Regions from separate parts of the Shewanella sedimentimangrovi genome, predicted to be linked through region 2. Evidence: riboswitches for the same ligand, from Rfam matches in the RefSeq annotation. Region 2 holds a riboswitch; the other holds the start of a gene.
What was found. A riboswitch is a leader RNA that binds a small molecule or an ion and turns the genes downstream of it on or off. The one in region 2 is predicted to bind cobalamin.

Region 1 (9,729 bases), 120 kb from region 2:
CGCATATTGTCATAATCGGCGTATTCGGCGGCTATGGTGGCGGCGCGGGTCTCTGGGTTGATGAGCTTGGACACCATGGGTACGGCCCGGGACGCATCGGCAATATAGATGGCGCCGTGGGGGTAGTGGGGCGCAATTTTGACCGCGGTGTGGATCCTGGAGCAGGTGGCACCGCCGATGATGGCGGGCAGGCTCAGGCCCTCGCGCTCGAAGGCTTTGACGTTGTGCACCATCTCATCCAGGCTGGGGGTGATAAGGCCGGACATGCCGATAATATCGACCCGCTCGCGCTTGGCCACCTCGATGATTTTTTCCACCGGCACCATGACCCCGAGGTCAATCACCTCGTAGCCGTTACAGGCCAGCACCACGCCGACTATGTTCTTGCCTATGTCGTGCACATCGCCCTTGACCGTCACCATCAGCACCTTGCCGTTGCTCTGGCCCTCGATTTTTTCCGCCTCGATATAGGGGTTGAGGTAGGCCACGGCCTTTTTCATCACCCGGGCGGACTTGACCACCTGGGGCAGGAACATTTTGCCGGCACCAAACAGATCGCCGACCACGTTCATGCCGTCCATCAGCGGCCCTTCGATCACATCCAGGGGCCGGCTCGCCTGCAAGCGCGCCTCTTCGGTGTCGGTGTCGATAAATTCGGTGATGCCCTTCACCAGGGCATGCTCCAGGCGCTTGTTCACCGGCCAGCTGCGCCATTCAAGATCTTCCTTCTTTTGGGCGCCGCCACCGTCACCGCGGAAGCGGTCGGCGATTTCCAAAAGCTGCTCGGTATTGCTGGAGCCCGGCACCTTGCAGGGCAGGTTCAGCACCACGGCCTCCACCCGCTCACGCAGCTCGGGGTCAATATCGTCGTAAATCGCCAGCTGACCGGCGTTGACTATGCCCATGTCCATGCCGGCCTTGATGGCGTGGTACAGGAACACCGCGTGTATGGCCTCGCGCACCGGGTTGTTGCCGCGGAACGAGAAGGACACGTTGGACACGCCGCCGGAAATCATCGCGTGTGGCAGTTGGGATTTGATGTCCTTGATGGCGCCGATGAAGTCTACCGCGTAGTTGTCATGCTCCTCAATGCCGGTGGCAATGGCGAAGATATTGGGGTCGAAGATGATGTCTTCCGGGGCAAAGCCCACCTGCTCCATCAGGATGCGGTAGGCGCGGCTGCAGATTTCCGTCTTGCGGGCGCGGGTGTCGGCCTGGCCCTGCTCATCGAAGGCCATGATGATGGCGGCGGCGCCGTAGCGCTTCACCAAGGTGGCCTGCTCGATAAACTTTTCTTCCCCCTCCTTGAGGGAGATGGAGTTGACTATACACTTGCCCTGGACACACTTGAGGCCGGCCTCGATCACCTCCCACTTGGAGGAGTCGATCATCACAGGCACCCGGCTGATGTCGGGCTCGGAGGCGATAAGGTTGAGGAATTTCTGCATGATCTCGACGCCGTCGAGCATGCCCTCATCCATGTTGATGTCGATGATCTGGGCGCCGTTTTCCACCTGCTCCCGGGCTACGTCGAGGGCGGTTTCGAATTTGCCTTCCTTGATAAGCTTGAGGAATTTGGCCGAGCCTGTGACGTTGGTGCGCTCGCCCACGTTCACAAACAGGGAGTCGGCGTCTATGGTCAGGGGCTCCAGGCCCGCCAGACGACAGGCCACCGGCAGCTCCGGCAGTGGTCGGGGAGCGTGTTTGATCACCGCCTCACGGATCACCCGGATATGCTCCGGGGTGGTGCCGCAGCAGCCGCCCACAATGTTGAGCATGCCGTCTTTGGCCCACTGGCCTATGATGTCGGCCATTTCTTCCGGGGTTTCATCGTAGCCGCCGAACTCGTTCGGCAGACCGGCATTGGGGTGGGCCGAGACAAAGGTTTCGCTGATGCGGGCCAGCTCCTGCACATAGGGCCGCAGCTCCTTGGGGCCCAGGGCGCAGTTCAGGCCTATGCTGATGGGCTTGATATGGCGCAGCGAGTTGTAAAAGGCTTCAGTGGTTTGGCCGGTCAGGGTGCGACCTGAGGCATCTGTGATTGTGCCCGAAATCATCACCGGCCAGCGCTGGCCCAAATCGTCAAACACGGACTCGATGGCAAACAGTGCCGCCTTGGCGTTCAGGGTATCGAAAATGGTTTCCACCAGTATGATGTCGGCACCGCCCTCCAGCAGGGCTGTGGTGGACTCGCGGTAGGCCACTACCAAATCATCAAAGTGAATATTGCGATAACCGGGATCGTTCACATCCGGGCTGATGGAGCAGGTGCGGTTGGTGGGACCAAGCACCCCGGCCACAAAACGTGGGCTGCCGGTTTGGGCGGCCACCTCATCGGCCACCTCGCGGGCGATGCGGGCTCCGACCCGGTTGATTTCGGCGGCCAGACTTTCCATGCCATAGTCGGCCATGGCGATAGTGGTGGCGTTGAAGGTGTTGGTTTCTATGATGTCGGCGCCGGCCAGCAGGTAGTCGCGGTGGATCTGCCTGATGATCCCGGGCTGGGTCAGCACCAGCAGATCATTGTTGCCCTTGACGTCGCTGGGCCAGTCTTTGAAACGCTCGCCCCGGTAGTCGGCTTCCTCCAGTGCGTAGCCCTGGATCATGGTACCCATGGCGCCATCGAGCAGCAAAATGCGCTCCTTGAGCAGTGCCCTGAGTTGAAGCTCCAAGTGGCCGGGTGTTGCGGAAGTCGCCATAGCTGATACCTGTATACTGGGCCGTCGTTCGCAAACGTTCGCAAAAAACGCGGCTGAAAATTTTGGACATATAAACGTATAGACGTCCATAATATGCGAAACCGACGCCCAAGGGCAAGGCCGCTGGCTGCATTAGCCGGGGTTGCCGCGCTTTAAGTCGAACCAAGCTCAAATCGATTTAAGCTCAAATCGATCTAAGCCCAAGTCTATGCCAGATTGGCCCACCTGGGCAGGCACAAACCTGCTGTCCTCTCCGGTGGAAAATAAAAGGAATGCCATGTCAGAGCCAATAGCCGAGAAACAGACCCTGTACCTATTGCGCCACGGCGAATGCGAAGGCGGCGCCATATTGCGCGGCCATAGCGACGTGGCCCTCACTGCCAAGGGTTGGCAGCAAATGCGCACCGCGGCGGCAAAAGTGCCAGAGGTGGCCGAGGTTATCAGCTCGCCCCTGCGCCGCTGCCGTGAATTTGCGAAGACGCATGCGGCCGAGCGCGGCCGCACCTTGACCCTGGACAGTGCCTGGCGGGAGCTGGGCTTTGGTGCCTGGGACGGTCAGCCCCTGGCCGAGCTGTGGCAACAGCAGGCCATCGGGGACTGGTGGCAGGATCCCTGGACCCACACTCCGCCCGGGGGTGAACCCTTGGTAGAGTTCGAAGCGCGCCTCGACGCCGCGCTCGTGGCCTTGCTGGCACGCTGCCCCGGGACTGCCCTTATCGTCTGCCACGGCGGGGTGATCACCCATTTGCTGCGCCGGGCCCTGGGCCTGGGGCCCGAGGCCAGCTTTTACCGGCGCTTGCTGTTGCCGCCGGCGGCGCTGGTGCAGCTGGACTTTTATCCTCAAAGCGCTGCCTATAACAGCGGAAGTATCAGCCATGACAGCCAAAGCGGAAAGGACGAGCTTGAAAACTGGTTGCCGTCGGTTAACTGGCCGTCGGGATTGTGATTTTTTATAAACAGCCACAGGCGCGCCTTGCCAGTGTCAACAAAAGTCGGATAATGATCAGCTCGCGAAACAGCTGTGGCTGTCGATCTGCAGGTGCCGGGGACTTAGGTCAACCCGGCCGAACAGGGAACCGGGATAAGCCCGGACTGTGCCCGCAACTGTGTGAAGGCCATGCCTTCGAGTCAGGATACCTGCCTGTGGATTGTGTTTTTTGGTCTTAAACCCGGGCGGGTTACCCGGTGGAGCCTGAGTAAATGCTACCCTTTTTCGGCCCTCGTGGGTCAAGACTCTGTTTTCCTTGCCTTTTGAGGGGCGAGCGATGACGCCTGCGCTCAAGGTCGACGGCCTCTGTTGGCACCCCAAGGGCAATCAGGTGCTCGATGATGTCAGTTTTGAACTGGCGTCAGGGCAGATGCTGGGCCTTATCGGCCCCAATGGCGCCGGTAAATCCAGCCTGCTGCGCTGTCTCTACCGCTATCTCAGGCCCGACTCGGGGCGCATCTGTCTTGAGGGGCAAGACATCAGCCAGGTCTCAAGGCGCGACTTTGCCCGCAGCGTGGCCGTGGTGCAGCAGGACACGCCGCACTTTTTCGATCTCAGTACCCGGGCCCAGGTGGCCATGGGGCTTATTCCACACAAGGGTTGGTTCGAACAGGACAGGGCAGCCGACGGCGAGCGGGTGGATGCGGCGCTGGCTCAGGTGGGACTCAGTGACAAGGCCGACACTCCCTTTGAGCAGCTGTCCGGCGGCGAGAAGCAGCGGGCGCTCATTGCCCGCGCCATAGTCCAGCGACCCAAGCTGCTGCTGCTCGATGAACCCACCAACCATTTGGATGTGCGCTATCAGATCCAGATTTTGGAGTTGGTGCGCTCCCTTGGGATCAGCGTCATCTGCTCCATCCACGATCTCAACCTCGCCAGCGCCCTGTGTGACAGCCTGTTGCTGCTGGAGCGGGGCCGTACCGTCGCCTGGGGCACACCGGAAGAGGTGCTGACCGAGGCCCGTCTCGCCGCCGTGTTCGGCGTCTGTTGCAGCGTCTCGCCCCATCCCCAGCACGGTAAGCCGCAGCTGCAGTATTTTTACGGCTACCGCGATCAAGGGAGGCGCAACTAGATGCAAGGTTTCCTCAGGCTGCGTCTGGCCAAATGGCTGACCCGACCGCTCGGGCGGGAGGATTATCTGCTGCTGGCGCTGTTGCTGCTGGCCGGGCTGACGCCGCTCGCCGCCAGCGCCTTTGGCGCCGCCAACATAGACTGGTTGCAGGTGGCGAGTGTCTACTGGCACAAGCTGCTGGGGCTGCCACCGCCCCAGGATGTGCCCTTTGTGAACCAGCGGATTTTGCTGGAGCTTAGGCTGCCGCGGGTAATGCTGGCCTTTATCTGCGGTGCCGGTTTGGCCCTCTCCGGCTGGGTGCTGCAAACCGTGACCCGCAATCCGCTGGCGGATCCTTTCCTGTTCGGCATCAGTTCCGGCGCGTCCCTCGGCGCCATTGTCGCCCTGACCGTTAGCAGTGCCCTGTTTGGCAGTGCCATGCTGTGGCTGACCTTGCCACTGGGGGCCTTTGTCGGCGCCACCCTGTCGGTGGCTCTGGTGTTGGCCCTGTGTGGCATTGGGCTGCAAAGCCAGGTGGAGCGTATGTTGCTCGCCGGGGTGGCCACCTCGTTTTTATTTGGCGCCATGGGCAGCTTGCTGCTGTATTTCTCCACCCCCGAGGCCACTGCCTCTGTGCTGTTCTGGACCCTGGGCAGCTTCGCCCGCGCCAATTGGACCATGCTCTGGCAGCCGCTGCTGGTGTTTGTTCTGTTTGGCCTGGCACTGTTTGCCGGGCGGCGGCGGGTGCAGGCGCTGGCGGCGGGGGATGAGACGGCCCACGCCCTGGGGGTGGATGTGGCCCGGCTGCGGCTCGGCAGTTTGCTGGCCTGCTCGCTGATGACCGCCACCCTGGTGGCCAGTTGCGGCGGCATAGGCTTTGTTGGCTTGATGGTGCCGCATCTGGTGCGGCAGTTGTTTCCCGGCCGCACCCTATTGCTGCTGACCGCCTTGGTGGGGGGCCTGTTTATGGTGTGGGTCGATGTGCTGGCTCGCTGCCTGCTGCCGATGCAGGAGCTGCCGGTGGGTATCATCACGGCTGTCATCGGCAGCGGTTTCTTCCTGTTGCTGCTTTCTCGGCGCAGGCAGGGTTAATTCAATTCGGACAGGATGCAAGATGTTTACTATCGAGGCGGTCAGCGACCAATTTGACCAGCAGATCCAGCAACGTATCGACGACAAGACCAAGCCCCTTGGGGCCCTGGGGCGGCTGGAGTCCCTGGCGCTGACCATTGCCAGGGTGCAGGGCAAGGAGACACTGGAGATAACCCGGCCCACCATGCTGGTGTTTGCCGGCGATCACGGCATCGCCGCCGCCGGGGTGTCCATTGCGCCGAGCGAAGTGACGGCGCAGATGCTGCTGAACTTTGCCCGTGGCGGAGCCGCCATCAATGTCTTTTGCCGCCAGCTGGGCTGGGAGCTGGAGCTGATTGATTGTGGCATTTTGCAGCCCCTGGAGGGACTGAAGCCCAGTGACGGCGGCAAGGAGATAGTCAACTGCCGTCTGGGGGCGGGCACCAACCCCATACATCGGCAGGCGGCCATGACCCTGGGCGCCGTGCATCAGGGCTTTGAGCTGGCCAAGGGGCGGGTGGTTCATCACCACAGCCTGGGTTGCAACCTGCTGGGGCTGGGGGACATGGGCATAGGCAACAGCAGCAGCGCAGCAGCGTTGATGGCCGCCATGCTGGGGTTGGAGGCCGGTGATTGTGTCGGCCGCGGCACCGGCATAGATGCCGCCACCCTCAAGCGCAAAACCATGCTGGTGGAGCAGGCTTTGGTACAGCATCACGATGAGCTGACCGATACCTATAATAAACTGGCCTGCCTTGGCGGCTTTGAGATAGTGCAGATGACAGGCGCCATCCTGGCGGCGGCCGAGCGGCGCATGCTGGTGCTCATTGACGGCTTTATTGCCACCGCCGCGGCCCTGTGTGCCGTGGATCTGATGCCCGCCTGCCGCGATTACCTGGTGTTTGCCCATGCGTCGGCGGAGCGTGGCCATCAGCGGATGCTGCAACATCTGGGGGCCGAGCCGCTGCTGGATCTTGGCATGCGCCTGGGGGAAGGCTCAGGGGCCGCGCTGGCGCTGCCTCTGGTGCAGGCCGCGGTGAATTTTTATAACGATATGGCCAGCTTTGCCGAGGCCGGTGTCAACAAGGTGGTTTAGGAGCGCGTTATCTATCATGGGCGGATTCAAGCAAGAGCTGGAGTTGTTCCTTATTGCCGTGAGTTTCTTTACCCGCATTCCGGTGCCGCTGCGGCTGGAGATGAGCCCGGAGCGGCTTAACCGTGCCAGTCGCTATTTCGGCCTGGTGGGCACCCTGGTGGGCCTGGTGTCGGCGGCGGTGTTCTACCTGGTGCAATGGCTGCTGCCTGCCTCGGTGGCGGTGATATTGGCCATGTTGACCTCTGTACTGCTGACCGGCGGCTTCCACGAGGACGGTCTGGCGGACACCGCCGATGGTTTCGGTGGCGGCTGGAGCGCCGAAGAAAAGCTGAACATTATGAAGGACAGCCGCATCGGCAGTTACGGCGCCATGGCCCTGGTGCTGGCGCTGCTGCTGAAGTTTCAACTGTTGGCGGAACTTGCGCTTTACTCCCCCGCCAGCGCCGCCTCGGCCCTGGTGCTGGGCCATACCCTCAGCCGGGTGATGGCCGCCAGTATCATTATCAGCCAGCCCTATGTGCGCCTGGGGGAGGACAGCAAGTCCAAGCCCCTGGCGGAAAACATGCACTGGGATGAACTCCTGGTGCTGCTGCTGTGCGGCTTCGTGCTCAGCCTGCTGCTGACCGGCGTCGGCGCCACCCTGGTGCTGGGGCTGGGACTCTGGCTCGGGCGCATGCTGGCGGTGTACCTGTTTAAACGTCAGATCGGCGGCTACACGGGGGATACCCTGGGCGCAGCCCAGCAGGGGCTGGAGCTGTGGGTCTACATCATGCTGCTGTGGCTCTGGAGCCAGACGTGATAGGTCTTATCCTCGGCGGGGCCCGCAGCGGTAAGAGCCGCTATGCCGAGCAGCTGCTCGCTGGTCGCGCCGCCGTGTATTTGGCGACCGCCACCGCCGGCGATGCGGAAATGGCCGAGCGCATTGCCCGTCACAAGCTCGACAGGGCCGGCGGGCAGTGGCAGTTGTTGGAAGAACCTTTGAATGTCGTCGCCGCCCTGGATAAGCTCTCGGGCCGTGGCACTTCTGTGCTGCTGGACTGCCTGACGCTGTGGCTCACCAATGTGTTGCTGGCCGAGGACCGCGATGCCGAGGCTGAATGCCTCGATTTAGTGGCCGCACTCAAGCGCTTTGATGGCGAGCTGCTGCTGATAAGTAACGAGGTGGGTTCGGGCATAGTGCCTTTGGGACAGCTGAGCCGGGATTTCGTCGATAGGGCCGGTTGGCTCAATCAGGCCATAGCGGCGGTGGCGGACAAGGTGACCCTGGTGGTGGCAGGTTTGCCGCTCCAACTCAAGGAGGAGGGCCTGTGAGCTTCAACATCAATCCAAACTGCCACGTGCTGATGGTGCAGGGCACTACCTCAGATGCCGGCAAGAGCACCCTGGTGGCGGGCCTTTGCCGCCTGCTCAGGCGCCGCGGCGTGAAGGTGGCGCCCTTTAAACCTCAAAACATGGCCCTTAACAGTGCTGTGACCGTCGATGGCGGCGAGATAGGCCGTGCCCAGGCACTGCAGGCCATGGCCTCTGGCCTGGCGCCACACACGGATTTCAATCCGATACTGCTCAAACCCAGCAGCAACAGCCGTGCCCAGGTGATAGTGCAGGGCAAGGCCCTGACCGAGCTGGAAGCCGCCGCCTTTTTCGGCCCGGAGGCCGCCCATTACAAGGGGCTGGCCATGGACGCTGTGCTGGACTCCTTCTCGCGACTGCAAGGTGAATATGCTGCGCTGGTGGTGGAAGGGGCCGGCAGTCCGGCGGAAATCAATCTGCGGGCCAACGACATAGCCAACATGGGCTTTGCCGAAGCGGTGGACTGCCCGGTGATACTGATTGCCGATATCGACAGAGGCGGCGTATTTGCCCATCTGGTGGGCACCCTGGCGCTCTTGTCAGACTCGGAACGTGAACGGGTCAAGGGACTGGTGATCAACCGTTTTCGCGGCGACCCGTCGCTACTTGCCCCCGGTATTGACTGGCTGGAGCAGCACACCGGCAAACCCGTGCTCGGGGTGCTGCCCTATATCGAAGATCTGCAACTGGATGCCGAGGACGCGCTGCCCCGGAGCTTAAATCCAAACGAGGGCCAGCCAGAGGCAAAGGTTGGCCTCAGGGTCGGCATCCTGGTCTATCCCAGAATAAGCAACCATACGGATTTCGATCCCCTGTTGCAGCACCCGGCGCTGGAATGCCAATTCCTGGCCATCAATAAGCTGGAAGCGGAAGACTTGCAGGGTTTTGACCTACTGATCCTGCCCGGCAGCAAGAATGTGCGCGCCGATCTTGAGCTGCTGCGCAGTCGCGGCATGGATAAGGCCATAGCCAGGCATCTGAGATACGGCGGCAAGCTTATCGGCATTTGTGGCGGCTACCAGATGCTGGGACTGGAGCTGGATGACCCCCTCGGAGTCGAGCACGACGCTGGCGCCAGCGAAGGGCTGGGCTTGTTGCCGCTCATCACAGAGTTCAAACGCGACAAGACCCTGCTCAATGTCAGCGGTGAGCTGCGACTTTCTGGACAAATTGCGGCCATTCACGGCTATGAAATTCACTGTGGTCAAAGCCAGCTGTTGACCCAGGGCCCGCGGCCCTTATCCCTGTGTGACAGCGGCGGCACGCCCTCACCGGATGGCGGCTGCCTGAGCCAGGATGGCGCCATCTTTGGCACTTACCTCCATGGCCTGTTCGACAGCCCAAAGGCCTGTGACTTATTGCTGGCCTGGGCCGGGCTCAGCGAGCAGGGAAAGGCGGTGGATCTTGCCGTCCGCCGCGAGGCCGAGCTGGAGCGGCTGGCGGATGTGTGCGAGCAGCATCTGGATCTGCAGCG
Region 2 (9,729 bases):
TGCCGGAACCGGCGCTGATGAACAGCGGCGCTTTGCCGCTGCGCAGCCGGAATTTGCCCGACGGAAGGTCAGCAAGCAGCACATCGCCGGGCTGTAATCTGTCGTGGATGATATTGGACATCACCCCTCCGGCGGCCCGTTTGACACTGATGCGCCAGCCCGGCTCCAGCGGTGAGGCACTGAGGCTGTAGCGACGAATATGGCGCTTACCGTCGATATCAAAGGCCAGCTTGAGGTGTTGGCCGGCGATAAAGTTTGGCAGCGGCTTGCCATCTTCGGCCTGCAAATACAGCGAGACAAAGTCCGCTGCCAGGGTGTCCTTGGAGACAAGTCGCAGCCGCCGCTTGGGGGTTGCACCATCGGCATAGTGCTGCGGCTCTTTGTAGCTCAGCACAGTCAAACTGTCACCGGCCCTTATGCTTCCTTCATTGAGCGGGATAAGATTCTGGCCAAAATCGACATCGCCATTGCCGCTGCGACGATAGCGACTGAGGGTGTCGAGGGGCTCCTTCAGCGGATGGAACTCGGTGCTGTCCTGCTCCAGGGTGGTCATCACGCAGCGACCGCAGGGTTTGGCCACCTTGAACTCCACTTCACCGATACGGATCCTGTCCCAGCTATCCTCGGCAAAGGCGTCAACGCCTTCAATGACCAGATTGGGGCGAAACTGCGCCATCCGATTGAGTCGGTCGCTGCGATTGTTGAGATCTTCCAGTGAGGCCTGGCTTATCAGCAGCAAGGGGTAACCATCGGCAAAACTGACCCGGCCACCGGTTTGTTGGCGAAAACGGGCCGATTGTTCGCCAAGCCATAACAGTTTGGCCGGCTCCCCCAGTACCGCGGTGATCCAGGCATCCGCCTCTTTCGTGGTGGTCAGAGCACTGAAGCTATCTTTCCAAACACCGGTGGCCAAGGGGGCGGAAGCAAATCGGTCTGGCTCCAGCCTGAGGGGGGGCATATCGTCAAAGTGCAACTCCAGGGCGCCGGCATGGACGGCCTGTGGCGAGACGTATTCACTGTAGATCAGCGACAGTCTCGGATGCGTGCGGGCGGTAAAGAAACGACCATCGAGGCCGCACACCATGAAGCGTCTGTCGCCAATCAGGCCTTCCTCTGCCACCCTGGCCTCCGGGAGTGTTTGGCCGCGGATGGATTTGACGGGATAGATATGAATACTGCTCAGGCTGGCCATGAAACGTCCTTATTGAATCTTGCATGCAGGCTGACAAAGAGACATGCGGATAACGGAATTGCGTGGTGGCAATATACCTTGTTGCCCCCGGCCGGTCCATGGATGGGACTTCGCCGGACCGGAAGCATATTTGGAAATCCTACCTTGCTGAAGCAGAACCTATTTTTTACGCTTGTATCTGGTCACACCAGTTTTGTCAGTCTAAATAACGACTTGGCCTCGGTGCCTAACGTGGTAAAGTGAATCTCAGCACCAAATAGGTGTAGTATGTTGATGTTAAAGGATTAAAGTGGGAATTCCCAATTAAGGAGCTGGAATGCAATATTTTATTGGTGCCATCGTCAAGTACGCCGACTTCACCGGGCGCGCCCGTCGTACCGAATACTGGATGTTTGTGCTGTTTTACTTGATTTTTTATGTCCTGCTGGCCGGTCTTGACTATCTGCTGGGTGCATCCTGGATTGTGAACCTGTTTGCCCTGGCACTATTGCTGCCGTCTCTGGCCGTGGGCGCCAGGCGTTTGCATGATACCGGCCGCAGCGGTTGGTGGCAGCTGCTCAACTTCATCCCCGTTATAGGTTGGATAGTGCTGCTGATCTTTATGGTGCAGGACAGTGCCGAAACCAATGTCTATGGGGCAAATCCCAAAGCGCTGGCATAAAGACACACCGGCAAAAATACAACGCCGCAGCTGCGGCGTTTTTTTATCTGCTTGACATTTAATGCTTAAAGGAAATGATAGCTACACAATCTGCGATTAAGATTGTGACGCTTGGGTCATGTGGACAGGGAAAGTCGGCACACAACAGGGAGTTTAATGATGAAGTGGAATAATATTGTTTGGATAGGTTTGACGGCATTGGTTGCTGCTCAGCTCCCTGCCGGGGCGGAAGAGCTGAAAGTTTACGATACCGTATTGAATTTTCAATTGCCTGACAACTGGCGCCAGGTCGGCACCGATGAATTGTTGTATGTTCAGCGCTGAATTCCTGCCACAGGAGCAGCGTTTGGCCGATTGGACCAGCCTGGTCTGTGTCCAGGGGTTCCATGGCATGGGCGACAGGATAACGCCGAAGGCCTTTTTCGAAACCTTCACAAACAATTACAAGGCCAGTTGTCTGGGGGAAATGGTGTATGAACCCCTGGGGGCGCTCGAGATGGCAACCGGTGAACAATCCGGATTTCAGGCCATACTCGGCTGCAGCCGCATGCCGGATACGCATCTTCATGGTGAGTCGTCGTCCCGGGGCGAAATAGGCTATTACGCCGTGCTGGGTGGCGGCGAAGATCTGCTGCTGATGCACAAATCCATGCGCGGCCTTGAGTTTACCGCAGCCAATGTCCCGCTCAACGGCAGCAATTACCGGGAGTTTATTGCGCCCTTGCAGCCCATCAAGCTTAACCAATCCAATTAGACATTTATCCATATAGATGTCTATAATGCGCCGGCCCGCCAACACTCGGCGGGTTGTCAACCTTCCGGGTGCCCGAATGTTCGGGATAATCGGGAAGCCGGCGCAATTCCGGCACTGCCCCCGCAACGGTAAATGGTGAGATCCCGGCGCGCCCTGGCCTTTAAAGCTAATGGGCGTTTAAAGCTTATGATCGCAGGCCAATCGGCCCTAACCAAAGTCCGGAGACCGGCCCTCCAGGTTATCCCCAGATTTCGGTGGGCAGATCTGCGGGTGCGACCGGCCTTGGGCCATCGTGGCACTTTTGCCCCGTTTTCCTTGATGGAGTCAAAGGTTAATGGGTTCACATCCAACATCTCTCGCCCTTCTTACCGGCATGCTGCTCGGCACCTTCGCCGTCCAGGCCGCAGAAGGCAATTCCAACACCACAGATACCCTGGTGGTCATAGGCCGCAGCGCGGATACGCCGCTGAACCTCGCCGCCAACGTCAATGTCATAGACGCTGCCGCCATTGCCATGAGTGGTGCCACCAGCCTGGGCGAACTGCTCCGGGGCCAGAGCGGCATTCAGCTCAGCGATAATGGTGCCGGCCCTGTGCTGGCCATGCGTGGCTTCGCTGCCGGCCAAGCCGCGAGCAATACCCTGATATTGGTGGACGGTCGTCGGCTGAACAATATTGATATCGCCGCACCGGATCTCAATGCCATTGCCCTCAACCAGGTGGAGCGTATTGAAATTCTCTCCGGCAGCGCCGGGGTGCTTTACGGCGATCAGGCCGTGGGTGGGGTGATTAACATAGTCACCAAGGCACCGGATGCAGGCAGTGGCTCGCTGCAATTGCTGGCTGGTAACTATGCCACCTATGAGGCTCGCGGTGATTACGCCGGAGCGATCAACGACAACTGGCGTTATTACCTGACGGCCAATCGTCGTGACAGCGATAACTATCGCGACCACAGCGAGAGTGAAACCAGTGCCCTGCTGGCGCGGGTGCAGTACGAGCAGGGGGAGCGCAGCCTGTTTATAGAGGCCGGTTTCAATGATGATGAGCGTGAATTGGCCGGGGCGCTGACAGACGAGCAGTTCCGGGACAATCCCCGCCAAGCTGCCTATGACGGCATAACAGACAACAACCACAGCATCAGTCGCAATGCCCGCCTGGGCTATCAGCAGGCCTTGTCCAGTCATTGGCGTTTGCTGCTGGATGCCGATTACAGCGGCACGGATGTGGATTCGATAAGTTTTGGATCCAAGGGCAACACCCAAAGACGTCTGTTGAGCCTGAGTCCCAAATTCAGCGGCCGTTATGATATCCAAGCCGGCGAGCTTAAGCTGATTGCCGGGGCCGATTTGTCACGGGGCGAGTCCAAGTTTGATTACTCATACATGGACAGGTCCAACACCCAAAAGCTGGCGGCAGCCTTTGTGCAGGCCAGTGTGCCCTTGAGCTCCAGCCTCAGCTACGTGATTGGCGGTCGCTACGCCGAGGTCAGGGACGAGCTGCGTGACGACTTAACTTATCCCGCCGGTGTGAACCTGGACAACGATGCCCATGCGCTGGAGTTGGGCCTCAATTACCGTCCCAACCAGCAGCAGCGCTTTTACCTGAGGGCGGAAGACAACTTCCGTTTCGCCAAGGTGGATGAGCAGGCCTATACATCCGAGGGCGTATTGGGCCTAGATCCACAAACCGGTCGCTCCTATGAGGCCGGCTGGGATTATCACAGCAAGGGTTACAGCCTGCGCCTGAGCGCTTTCCGTCTCGACCTTGAGGATGAAATCGTCTGGGATCCCTCCGCACCCAAGCCAGATCCAAGCGCGTATTTCAATGGCGCCAACGTCAATGCCGACAGCTCGCGCCGTTATGGTGTGGCCCTGGATCTGGATTGGCAGCCCCTGGATGCCCTGGCGTTGGGGTTGGACTATCAGTTTACCGATGCTTTCTTTACCGCAGGAAGCAATGACGGCAAGGCGTTGTCCTGGGTGGCCCGCCACAGTGGTCGCGGTTTTGCCAGCTATGATCTGGACGACAACTGGCAGCTGTATCTGGATGCCCAGTACACGGGTAAACGCTATATCGAAGGGGATAACGCCAATCTGGCGGACAAACTGGATGCCTATACCCTGGTCAACCTGGCGCTGAATTATCGCCGCGGTCAGTGGCTGGCCAGTGTCCGTGCCGACAACCTGCTGGATGAGGACTATGTCAGCGCCGGTTATTACAGCGATTGGGGCAATGGCTATTATCCCGGCAGTGGCCGGATGGTGAGCGCCAGCATCAAATACCATTTCTGATCCGCAAATCTGTTGTGCAAATGAAAGGCCGGACTTGTGTCCGGCTTTTTTTTCGGCGATAAATGAGTAAGTTGCAAATTGAACCGGAATTCCTGTGCGGCGAACCCTGCTGTTTCTGCTCTTGCTCTGTGGCTGCTCTGGCCCCAAGTTGCCTTATCTGGGGGAAAATGCGCGCATCCTGGCCTTTGGTGACAGCCTGACCCAGGGTGTGGGGGCGGGCGAGGGGCGGGATTACCCGGCAATGCTGTCGGCCCTGTGTGAGTGTGAGGTGATCAACGCCGGCATTTCAGGTGAAACCAGCGCCCAGGGATTGGCACGTATCGCCGATGTGTTGGACCAGACTCAGCCGGATCTGCTGCTGTTGCTTGAAGGCGGTAATGATGTGCTCAGGGGACTCGATAAAAGCCAATTAAAGGCTAATCTTGAAGGTATGATCCTTGCGGCCCGGACCAGACAGGTGCCCGTGCTGCTGTTGGCAGTGCCGGATAAATCCCTGTTGTTGTCGCCCATGCCCCTGTATGAAGAATTGGCTGACCAGTATGGTTTGCCGTTGCTGGACGACACTGTCAGTGATCTGTTGTCGACAGCGGGCATGAAGTCGGATGGGGTGCATTTCAACAACCAAGGATACCAGGCGTTGGCCGAGGCGGTATTTGTCAATTTGCAGGCCAGCGGTGCCTTTTAAATGCGGCTCACGAAATTTAGTGGTAACAATGGAATACAGCTTGACCATAGGCAGGATTTTGTGGGTAAATTCCCCGATAATTAAAAATCGAGGTGGGATGGATGCGGTCCTTTGCCGACGGCATTTGTCAGGGTTCCCCGGATAAAAGGTTTAAAAGTGTTACATGACTGAGCTTGAGCATCAGGTGTTTTCCCAGATCAGGGCCATCATTGCCAATGAAGAGCAGGTGATCGGGCGGCGGGGTATTTTGGTTCCGCTGAAAAAGGCCATCATAGCCGATGGAGACATACGCAATGTGATCGATATAGTGTCCACCGATCCTGCGTTGGCGGCCCATCTGTTGTGGCGCAGCACCACGGCTCAGGTGGCCACAGTCAATCCCGGCAAGACCCGCAGCCTCAAGGATGCCCTGATCCGTCTGGGGCAGATAAACATCTATCGTTATGCCTTCAGTTTCTACCTCAAGGAGAGGCTCGATGAGCTGCCCCAGCCCTATAAGAAGTTGGTGCAGGGCTACTGGCGCCTGACCGAGAGCATTGCTGCTTCTGCGGTAGACAGCTTAATCGAGATGGATGGGGTTAAGATAGATCCCGATGAAGTCCAGACCTTGGCGCTGTTCAGTGTCTTTGGTCAAATCATCGCCCTGACCGCTTTTGCGTATCTCAATGCCGAGTCGGAAGAATCTTTCCCCCTGGGCATCATCAAGAGCATCATAGATACCCAGCAGCAAACCCTGACCCTGGAGGCCTTTGAGTCCCTGGGGCTGGATGAAGAGCTCAAAGATGAATTTATGATTGCCCATAACCTGCGCCAGACCCGCAACCCCAATTCACCGGGTTTGATCTTGCGCCGAGTACTGTCCATGCGTGGCCTGCTGCTCAATCCGCTCTGAGTGAGCTTCGCTTAATAAAAACGCCTGCAGTTGCAGGCGTTTTTATTTCACATAAATAGCTTATCAGCGGTTGCCCTGACGCGCCAAACCTTCGCCGGCCACCAGTTCCAGCCAGTGCTGGATCAATCTGGATGCGCCGGCATCGCGGCGATAGGCACCGAACAGCGGGCGTTTCAGCCCTTCAATCCCCAGCTTGAGACTGGTGAGGCTCAGTCCCTGGGCTTCACTGATGGACCAATTCGGCAGGGCGGCAACGCCTTCCTGACAGGCGATACGCTGCAGCAGCACAGAGGTCAGATCGCTGCACTTCTGGGGGCCGGGCTCGATGCCGGCCGGTTCCAGAAACAGTCGATAGAAGTCCAGTCGCTCCAGCGGTACCGGATAGCTAATCAGGGGCTGGCCCGCCAATTGCTGCGGCACCACGTAGGGTAAACTGGCCAGCGGATGATCCTTGGCCACCACCAGCTTCACCTCAAAATCAAACAGGTGCTGATAGGCCAGGGTGTGGCCGGGCACGGGATCCGAGGTCAGCACTATGTCCAGTTCCCCTGTTTCCAGGGCATTGAGGGAATCAAACAGATGGCGGCTGGAAATATCGAGCTCGGCATGGGGATACTGATCTCTGAACGCCTCCATGACCGGCATCAGCCAGCGAAAACAGCTGTGACATTCAATACCCACCCTGAGCCGGTTGCTGTCTGGATCCAGCCCGCGCTTGAGATCCGTTTCCGTCTCCATCACCCGCGGCAAGATTTCCTCCGCCAGATGTAGCAGGCGTGAGCCCTCCTGGGTGAAAGACAAAGGTTTGCTCTTGCGCACAAACACCGGTGAATTGATCCGGGTTTCCAGCTCTTTAATCTGATGGGATAGCGCAGATTGGGTGACAAAGCGTTTCTTTGCCGCAGCCGCCAGGCTGCCGCTTTCTTTGAGTGCCATCAAGGTGCGCAGGTGTCTCAGCTCTATCATTTTCTCTCCACATGAATGTTGCTCATGTTGCCCGTGAATCCAATTCGATTGCTTGCCCTGAGACTACCACAATAAACTTCTGGACGTCCAGACGCCCATTGAGAATATGTCAACCGGGCCTTGGTTGCAATTTGCTCATATTACATCAACAAGGTATACAATATGCAATTAAATAGTCTAGGTTTTCCAAGAATAGGTCGGCGCCGGGAATTGAAGTTCGCCCTGGAGCAATACTGGCGCGGTGAAATCAGCCAGCAGGCATTGCTGGAGCAGGGGCAGCGGCTGCGCCGTCAGCATTGGTTGTGGCAGGCGGAAGCCGGGGTCGAGCAATTGCCGGTGGGGGATTTCGCTTTTTACGATCAGGTGCTGACCCTGGCGGCGACCCTGAACGTGATCCCCGAGCGTCACCGTGATGGTGATGCCATAGATCTCGACACCCTGTTTCGGGTCGCCCGTGGCCGGGCGCCCACAGGCAAGAGCGCCGCGGCCGCCGAGATGACCAAGTATTTCAATACCAATTATCACTACCTGGTGCCCGAGTTGCATCGGGACCAGCAGTTTGCCATCGCCTGGCAGCAGTTGTTTGATGAGGTGGAAGAGGTCAAGGCCCTTGGCTACGATCCCAAGCCCTGTCTGCTGGGTCCCCTGTCTTTCCTGTACCTGTCCAAGACTCAGGGCGAGCCCTTTGACAAGCTGAGCCTGTTGCCGGCATTGCTGCACTCCTATGGCGAGCTGCTGGCGCGCTTCAAAGCCCAGGGCGTAGCCTGGGTGCAAATTGAGGAGCCCATACTGGCACTGGATCTGGATAAGGACTGGCAGCAGGCCTTTGCCCCGGCCTACGAGGCGCTAAGCCAAGCGGCTCCCAAGCTGCTTCTGACCAGCTACTACGGCTCCATTGCTCACCACAGCGCGCTGGTGGCTGCCTTGCCGGTCGCCGGTTTGCACCTGGATCTGGTGTCGGCCCCGGAGCAATTGGACGATTTTCTGCCGCTGCTGCAATCCGGGCAGGTACTGAGCGCCGGGGTGATAAACGGTCGCAATGTCTGGGCCGCCGATCTGGATTTGCTTGCCAAGCGCCTGGTACCGGTGGCAGACGCCCTTGGCGAGCGCCTGTGGCTCGGCAGCTCCTGTTCGCTGCTGCACTCGCCGGTGGATTTGGACGTCGAAACCGCCCTGGCACCTGAGCTCAGGCAACAACTGGCGTTTGCCAAACAAAAATTGCATGAATTGAATGAGCTGCAGCAGCTGTTGCAAACCCCGGCATCCGAGCCTGCCAGGGCCATCATTGAGCGTTGCAAGGCGCGCCGCGAGGCCAAGCGTTTGGCCGCCGATACCGCCGTCGCCCGGCGTATTGCAGCCCTGAGTCAGGCAGATTTTGAGCGCGACAGTGAGTTCGTGTTGCGACAACAGCAACAGCAGGCGAAGCTGCGGCTGCCCTTGTTGCCCACCACCACCATAGGATCTTTTCCCCAAACAGCGGCCATCCGCAGTTTGCGCAATCGCTGGCGTAAAGGGGAGTTGGCCGAGGCTGAGTATCGTCATCAGCTGCAGCAGGTGACCCGTGACAGCATCTCGCGCCAACTTAAGTTGGGCCTGGATGTGCTGGTCCATGGCGAAGCGGAGCGCAACGACATGGTGGAGTATTTCGGTGAGCAATTGGCCGGCGTCGGCTTCACCAAAAACGGTTGGGTACAAAGCTACGGCAGCCGCTGCGTTAAACCGCCGCTGATCTATGGTGATGTGTCCCGCCCCAGACCCATGACGGTGGAGTGGGCCGAATTTGCCCAGAGCCTGACCGATAAACCGGTTAAAGGTATGCTCACCGGCCCCGTCACCCTGCTGCACTGGTCTTTTGCCCGGGAAGATATCAGTCGTGAGACTATCTGCACCCAGCTGGCGCTGGCCATCAGGGATGAGGTGGCGGATCTGGAGGCTGCCGGCATAGGCATAATCCAGATTGATGAACCAGCGTTCCGCGAAGGCTTGCCGCTAAGGCGCGACCAGTGGCAGCACTATCTGGATTGGGCCGTGGCCTCATTCAAGCTCAGCGCGGCCTGTGTGCGGGATGAAACCCAGATCCATACCCATATGTGTTACAGCGAGTTTAACGACACCATAGCCGCCATCGCGGCCATGGATGCGGATGTGATCACCATAGAGACCAGTCGTTCAGCCATGGAGCTGCTCGGCGCTTTTGAGGCCTTTGATTATCCGAACGAGATTGGCCCCGGCGTCTACGACATCCACTCGCCCAATATCCCCGATGTGGCGGCCATGGTGGCGCTG

Region 1: linked by a shared signal. The riboswitch ahead of JYB85_RS14400 (ABC transporter ATP-binding protein) and the one ahead of JYB85_RS13850 (TonB-dependent receptor) in region 2 are both predicted to bind cobalamin.

The regions. Positions count from the first base shown of each region.
Region 1 is NZ_CP071502.1:3,251,078-3,260,806, reverse strand. Features, by position in the region: gene metH (methionine synthase) at 1-2,699, opposite strand, end outside; gene JYB85_RS14405 (histidine phosphatase family protein) at 2,977-3,645, shown strand; cobalamin riboswitch at 3,720-3,858, shown strand; gene JYB85_RS14400 (ABC transporter ATP-binding protein) at 3,965-4,759, shown strand; gene JYB85_RS14395 (FecCD family ABC transporter permease) at 4,760-5,830, shown strand; gene cobT (nicotinate-nucleotide--dimethylbenzimidazole phosphoribosyltransferase) at 5,853-6,905, shown strand; gene JYB85_RS14385 (adenosylcobinamide-GDP ribazoletransferase) at 6,922-7,704, shown strand; gene cobU (bifunctional adenosylcobinamide kinase/adenosylcobinamide-phosphate guanylyltransferase) at 7,701-8,216, shown strand; gene JYB85_RS14375 (cobyric acid synthase) at 8,249-9,729, shown strand, end outside.
Region 2 is NZ_CP071502.1:3,131,248-3,140,976, reverse strand. Features, by position in the region: gene JYB85_RS13870 (MOSC N-terminal beta barrel domain-containing protein) at 1-1,192, opposite strand, end outside; gene JYB85_RS13865 (DUF805 domain-containing protein) at 1,509-1,853, shown strand; gene JYB85_RS13860 (hypothetical protein) at 2,013-2,177, shown strand; gene JYB85_RS13855 (hypothetical protein) at 2,164-2,607, shown strand; cobalamin riboswitch at 2,657-2,855, shown strand; gene JYB85_RS13850 (TonB-dependent receptor) at 2,942-4,900, shown strand; gene JYB85_RS13845 (GDSL-type esterase/lipase family protein) at 4,995-5,585, shown strand; gene JYB85_RS13840 (HDOD domain-containing protein) at 5,749-6,477, shown strand; gene JYB85_RS13835 (LysR family transcriptional regulator) at 6,541-7,443, opposite strand; gene metE (5-methyltetrahydropteroyltriglutamate--homocysteine S-methyltransferase) at 7,606-9,729, shown strand, end outside.